2 regions of the Paenibacillus sp. FSL R7-0331 genome follow, and region 2 is predicted to be linked to the other one. Evidence: riboswitches for the same ligand, from Rfam matches in the RefSeq annotation. Region 2 holds a riboswitch; the other holds the start of a gene.
The links. A riboswitch is a leader RNA that binds a small molecule or an ion and turns the genes downstream of it on or off. The one in region 2 is predicted to bind S-adenosylmethionine.
Positions count from the first base shown of each region.

Region 1: another riboswitch for S-adenosylmethionine. It lies ahead of metA (homoserine O-acetyltransferase MetA); the one in region 2 lies ahead of R70331_RS25350 (methionine ABC transporter ATP-binding protein).

Region 1 is NZ_CP009284.1:2,191,262-2,194,747, forward strand. It holds gene corA (magnesium/cobalt transporter CorA) at 1-868, opposite strand, end outside; SAM riboswitch class I at 1,269-1,397, shown strand; gene metA (homoserine O-acetyltransferase MetA) at 1,507-2,424, shown strand; gene R70331_RS09005 (aminotransferase class I/II-fold pyridoxal phosphate-dependent enzyme) at 2,473-3,486, shown strand, end outside.
Region 2 is NZ_CP009284.1:5,845,406-5,848,891, forward strand. It holds gene R70331_RS25340 (MetQ/NlpA family ABC transporter substrate-binding protein) at 1-383, opposite strand, end outside; gene R70331_RS25345 (methionine ABC transporter permease) at 437-1,105, opposite strand; gene R70331_RS25350 (methionine ABC transporter ATP-binding protein) at 1,105-2,121, opposite strand; SAM riboswitch class I at 2,217-2,359, opposite strand; gene R70331_RS25355 (Cthe_2314 family HEPN domain-containing protein) at 2,415-3,209, opposite strand; gene R70331_RS25360 (UbiD family decarboxylase) at 3,276-3,486, opposite strand, start outside.

The DNA.
Region 1 (3,486 bases), 3.3 Mb from region 2:
CACCATAATAGCCGTATTGTGAATGGGTCTCGGGTATATTGTCAAAGTTCATTCCGTATATCCCGGTAATGACGGTCAGCGGCATGAATATTGTAGTTATTGCAGTGAACACCCTCATAATTTCATTGGCGCGGTTAGCGATACTGGACTGGTAGGCTTCACGCAAGTTGCCCATCAGGTCGCGGTAGGTCTCAAAGGTTTCTGAGATCTTAACCGCATTTTCATAAATATCACTGAAGTATTTCTGCAGCTGGTCATCGATCAGGCGCAGATCCTTTTTGTTCAGGGTGTTGATTACTTCCTTCTGCGGACCGAGCATCTTCTTCAGCCACAGAATTTCACTGCGCAGACCAATGATTTCGCTCAGATGCGTTTTCTTGGTATGCATCAGAATATCTTCCTCAAGCTTCTCAATCCGTGCTTCAATCCGGTCGCCCACAGAGAAATAGTTATCGACTACGATGTCAATCAGATGGTAGAGGAAGCGGTCAGGCGCACTGACCTCCTGTTCCCACAGAATGGGCTTCAGGACGCGAAGCTCATGAATTTTTTGTTTAGTCACAGTAATGATGTAGTGTCTGCCTAAGAATACGTTAAGCGCCCGGAGGAAGATTTCCTCATCATCAAACCGGATGCTGTTAACTACAATAAAATAATGGCTCTCATAAATTTCGATCTTTGGCCGCTGCTCCTCTTCGCTGAGACAGTCCTCTACGGCAAGATCATGCAGATTAAACAGGGGCTGGAGCTGCTCCAGGTCCTCATCATCAGCATCGATCCAGTAGAATCCTTCAGCCGGTGCGGTCAATGTTGCTTCAATGTCATCAATCGGGGTAAAAACGCCTGCGTTCACCAGCCGGATTTTCATCTGATTCACTCCTTATGTCCCCGGTCTTCTCCAGGGTTATGCTAATTAAAGCACACGGAAAAAATCAGCTTGGCCGGCAGTACAATCAATGCTTAAGGCCAGGATGACGTCTCGAGAGCATGAAGAAGTAGTGCTCCCGCCGCCGGCAAGCTGATGTTAATCCTGTGTGGTTGCTCACTTTGCACGCTTAACTGCGTACCCGGGTCGCCTTCCATTCTTCTCTCACCTCTGCTCCTCGTCATTTGTGCCTTTTGAAACACTTGTCTAGTATAACGCCGGGGTATGCCTCTTTCAAGCTAAATTCTTTTCATTTTCAAGGCTCTTCAGCATTGTATGGACTTGACGAAAAGCAGGTTCATGATTTAAAGTGAATTTTAAGAAAAAAATTGAATACAGCTAAATCTTATCAAGAGCAGGTGGAGGGACTAGCCCGATGAAACCCGGCAACCGGCGTGAAGACGCACGGTGCTAATTCTTGCGGAAGATATGCAGGGGAGAAAGCCCCGGCGTTGATTCTGGCAGATGAGAGAGGCACATATGACTGAACCTATATGACCTTTCTCGTGCGAGAAGGGTCATTTTTGCATGGAAATCAGTTCAAGCTCAGGTACTAATTCGATTAAGGAGTGGACACAGCAATGCCAATCAAAATCCCTGACAGTTTACCGGCGAAAGAAGTATTATCCGGAGAAAATATCTTTGTAATGGATGAAAGCCAGGCTTTTCATCAGGATATCCGTCCGCTCAGGATTGCTATCCTCAATCTGATGCCGACCAAGGAAACGACCGAGACGCAGCTGCTGCGCCTGATCGGTAATTCCCCCCTGCAGGTTGATGTCGTTCTGCTTCATCCCAGCTCCCATACCTCCAAGAATACTTCTGCGGAGCACTTGAAGAGCTTTTATACAACCTTTGACGAGATCAGCAACCGCCGGTTCGACGGACTGATTGTGACCGGCGCTCCGGTTGAGCAGCTGGAGTTCGAGGATGTGAATTACTGGGAAGAGCTGCAGCGGATTTTTGAATGGAGCAAGCACAATGTTACATCGACTATGCATATCTGTTGGGCTGCACAGGCGGGCCTGTATCACCACTTCGGTGTACGTAAAGTCAGTCTTGCCGAAAAATGCTTTGGAGTGTTCCCGCACACTGTGAGCCATAATAATGTTAAGCTGCTGCGCGGCTTTGACGAATTGTTCCATGTTCCGCACTCCCGCCATACCGATGTATCGCGTGAAGACATTGAGGCAAATCCGGAGCTGCAGATTCTGGCTGAATCGGAGGAAGCCGGGGTCTACCTCGTGGCGACACATGACGGGAAACAGATTTTTGTTACCGGACATTCCGAATATGACCCGTTCTCGCTAAAATGGGAATATGACCGTGACGTTGCAAAAGGAATGGATGTCGCGCTGCCGAAGCATTATTATCCTAAGGATGATCCGCAGCGTACACCGCCAGCCGTATGGCGTGCCCATGCGAACTTATTGTTCGCCAACTGGCTCAATTACTATGTGTACCAGGAGACACCCTACGATATTGGTCCTATTATCTAATATATAGAAGGAATTCATTCACTCAACCCCACATTAGGAGGCTCACCGATGGACGAGAAACTCAGGATTGAAAGCAGACTTGCACAAATAGGCTCACAGGAAGATCCCGCAACCGGGGCAGTTAATTATCCGATTTACAATGCAACGGCATTCCGCCACCCGCGGCTTGGACAAAGCACCGGCTTTGATTACATCCGCACCAAAAACCCGACCCGTTCTGTTCTCGAGACAGCGGCCGCTGAGCTGGAGTCCGGCGATGCCGGCTTTGCCTGCAGCTCCGGCATGGCAGCCTTGACCACCGTGTTTGCTTTGTTCGGACAGGGAGATCATCTGGTTGTTTCCCTCGACCTGTACGGCGGAACCTATCGTCTGCTGGAACGGATTCTGTCCAAGTACGGCATTACAGCCTCCTATGTGGATACCAACGATTTGGACGGGCTGGAAGCAGCCCGCCGTCCCGGGACAAAGGCAGTATTCATCGAGACACCGACCAATCCGCTGATGATGATTACAGATATTGAAGCAGTGTGTACATGGGCCCGTCATCACGGGCTGCTGACCATTGTAGACAACACACTGCTCACTCCGTTCTTCCAGCGTCCGCTTGAGCTTGGGGCAGATGTTATTGTACACAGCGCAACTAAATACTTAGGCGGCCACAATGATGTGCTTGCCGGGCTGATTGTAACCAAAGGTGCCGAGCTGTCAGCGGAAATGGCGATTCTGCACAATTCCCTCGGGGCCGTACTAGCGCCTAATGACAGCTATCAGCTGATGAAGGGCATGAAGACGCTGGCACTGCGCATGGAACGTCATGAGAGTAACGCTCTGGCCCTTGCCCGTTATCTGCTGGAGCATCCGGCAATAGCTGAAGTATTCCATCCGGGCCTGCCGGATCATCCGGGCTATGAAATCCAGAACCGGCAATCCTCAGGCAACACAGGGATCTTCTCCTTTAAGGTAAAAGATGCCCGTTACGTAGAGCCGCTGCTCCGCCATATCCGGCTGATTGCCTTTGCCGAGAGCCTCGGCGGCGTTGAATCCCTGATGACCTATCCTGCC
Region 2 (3,486 bases):
GATACAAGATCCGTGCCGTTCTTAGTGTTCTGGTCATCCAGGTATGGCTTGTGCTGGAAGAAGTTCGCATCCAGTGCCTTCTCGGCCAGCTGTGTGTTAGGCAGGATGTAGTCAGTGAATTCCTTAATCTCCAGCTTGATGCCTTGTGCTTCAAGCAGCGGAGCGATGGCATTCAGAATTTCGGCATGCGGTACAGGAGAAGCACCGATAACAAGCGTTACCGGATCAGCGGCAGGCTCTGTAGTAGGCTCAGCGGAAGCATCAGCTGCCGGAGCATTAGTTGCTGCAGAATTTGCAGCGTTATTAGCAGTGTTATTGTTGCCGCAAGCTGCCAGCACCAATACCAAGGTCAAGCTGAAGAACGTCAGTAGTACTTTTTTCATCTGTAAATCCCCCTCTAAATGTGTTTATGAATAAGGCTATATTTGGAATTACCTTATTTCCGGGTGAAATATTGGACCAGCCTGTCTCCGGCCATCTGCAGCAGCTGAACTAGTATAACCATCAGCACTACAGAGATAATCATGACTTCCTTCTCATAACGGTAATAACCGTAGCGGATCGCGAGGTCACCAAGACCGCCGCCGCCGATCATACCCGACATTGCTGTGTAGGAGACAAGGGTTACCAGCGTAATCGTTACTCCGGCGAGCAAGCCTGGACGGGCTTCCGGCAAAAGCACACGCATAACAATCTGGCCTGTCGAAGCCCCCATGCCCTGCGCCGCTTCAATCACTCCGCGGTCTACCTCACGCAGTGAGGTCTCCACCAGTCTGGCAAAGAACGGGGCAGCACCGATAACCAGCGCCGGAATCGTTCCAAGTACCCCGATTGAAGTTCCCATAATCGTCTTGCTCAGCGGGATCAGGGCCACCATCAGAATCAGGAATGGAACCGAGCGGAGGATATTTACAGCCAGTGATAATACCGAGTAAACAACCCTGATAATACTGTTATTTGATCTTCCCCATAAATATAACACAATTCCGAGCGGTAAACCAAGAATAATTGTGAAAATTCCGGAATATGCCAACATTTTTAATGTGGCACCGGATGCTTCACCCATTTCCTGCCAATTAATATCATTAAAATTGAGACCGCCCATCAGGAAATCACCTCCACATCAAGTCCTTGTGCCGCCAGTTCAGTTATCGTAGCGTTAATTGCGCCGGGCTCGCCTTCAAACCGGACAATCAGCTGGCCGTAAGGGACATCCTTGATGGTCGAAATCGTACCCTGCAGAATGGCAAAATTGACGCCTGTTCCGCGTACAATCTCAGATAAGGTGGACTCATAGGTTTTTTGCCCCAGAAAAGTAATCTTAACCGCCTTCGTATCGCCTCTGCCTCCAGCTTCCAGCGCTGCTCTAAGCGGACCGTCCTGCTGTGTTTCACTGCGGATGAAATCCTTGGTCACCTCATGCTTCGGCTTCAGGAATACCTCTGTCACTTCGCCCTGCTCCACAATTCCGCCTCCGTGAATAACGGCTACCCGGTCGCAGATGCTCTGGATGACATGCATCTCATGGGTAATCAGTACAATGGTCAGGTGGAACTTGCGGTTAATATCAAGCAGCAGCCGCAGAATGGAGTCTGTTGTCTGCGGGTCCAGCGCCGAGGTGGCCTCGTCGCACAGCAGAACATCCGGATCGCTTGCAAGTGCGCGGGCAACGCCGACACGCTGCTTTTGTCCGCCGGATAGCTGGGCCGGAAATTTGCCTGCATGGTTTTCAAGGCCGACCAGCACCAGCAGCTCCTTCACCTTCTGATCAATCCGGCTCTTTGATGTGCCTGCCAGCCTCAGCGGGAACGCGATATTGTCATATACGGTAGCAGAGGATAACAGATTAAAGTGCTGAAAGATCATGCCGATCTTACGACGTTTCTCCTGCAGCTGCCCCTTGCCGAGAGCGGTAAGCTCAACGCCGTCTACCCAGACCTCACCGGCGGTCGGGCGCTCCAGCAGGTTGATGCAGCGTATCAGTGTACTTTTACCGGCACCGGAATGGCCGATTACACCGAAGATCTCACCTTTTTTGATAGACAGATTTAAGCCCGAGAGCGCTGTTGCGGCCTTACTGCCCTTTCCGTAAACCTTGGTCAACTCTTTCAGCTCTATCAATTTCCGTCGTTCCCCCTTTATTCTGATGCTAATCAAAAAAGCCCCTTCCGATCATTGCAGATCGCAAGAGGCCCTGTGCGTTTGTTAACAATGCCATCTCATCTGCCAACGTCCGCATCCATGCGGCATTGTAGGAATTAGCACCATGACATTTGCAGGCAGCGCAGAAATAAAGGGCTGTACACAAATCGGTTGCCGGGCTTCATCGGGCCTATCCCTCCGCCGCTCTCGATAAGAAAAATATGAAATTATTGAGCGATACTTGTCGCAGAATATAAGAATATAATGCAAGCCTAAGTATAGTGAGTTTCCGCTTTTTTGTCAAAGGAAGATTTTGTCGCTTTAACGTGCCCCTGTCCTGGAGTATTATCAGCCATAGCCTTGTTTTTATGCCACTGCTCATTGCTGTAACGGAAGGCTGCACATAAGGATTTGCAGACCATCTCCACACCCTGCTTCAGATCCTCCAGATGGCTGTCCACATCCTCCAGCCTTATTTTATCATGAAGCCCTTGATGCCTCTGCCACAGATCATCCTGCATTTCAGCGTTCATGTAATGAATCTCGGCGTTGCGGCGCTTGCGCAGATTCTGCAGCGGCTCACGGTATGAATTCTTTATGTCCTCAAGCTCATCTGCCAGCGGACTATGCGTCTTAAGCAGCTGAAACTGCCGCAGCACCGTGAAGTAGGAGAAATGGGCCTTATTCTGGCTTGTGTTCAGATCATACAGGCTGTTCAGTACCGTTCCCAGCTTGTCGAGCAGTGAGAAGACACGGATAAAGCCGTTTTTATAAAAATAAACATACCGCGCGTAATCCCCCTGCTCCTCCACCGACATATCATCCATGTACCCTGCAACGACCTTTTTCCGGTAAAAAGCTGCGGCGAAGCAGCTCTGCTCCAGCTCATCAAGCGAGGAAATCAGGCCGCGTGTCCATATCTCCAGCTTGCGGTACTCATGGTCATGATCTTCATGGTCATTCATTTCCTTGCGCAGCATGGACGCTACCTGTGCCATGTTGTCCATCGCTTCAGCCAGTACCCCGCTGTTGCGGCGCGGAGGCTCACCCAGTAATATCCGCAGCATGACTTGTCCTCCTTAAAGTTACGAAGAATGTATGATTCCAGCCTTTAATGAACGGTCAGCTGAGCTTTACTGCTGAAAATAACGGCTCCAGCTGCGGTCAACCAAATCCAGTGTACTGCTGCAGGCCGTCTGCTCCGGTTCATATCCCGGCTTCATACGCGCATCAATGACAATCGGCAGCTTGTAGCTGAGCTGATGCTGCTTTATTACTGAAGCAGCATAAATATCCCTGGCCGGATCAAACCGGGTAAACACCGTCCATAAGAAGGAGCTTTGG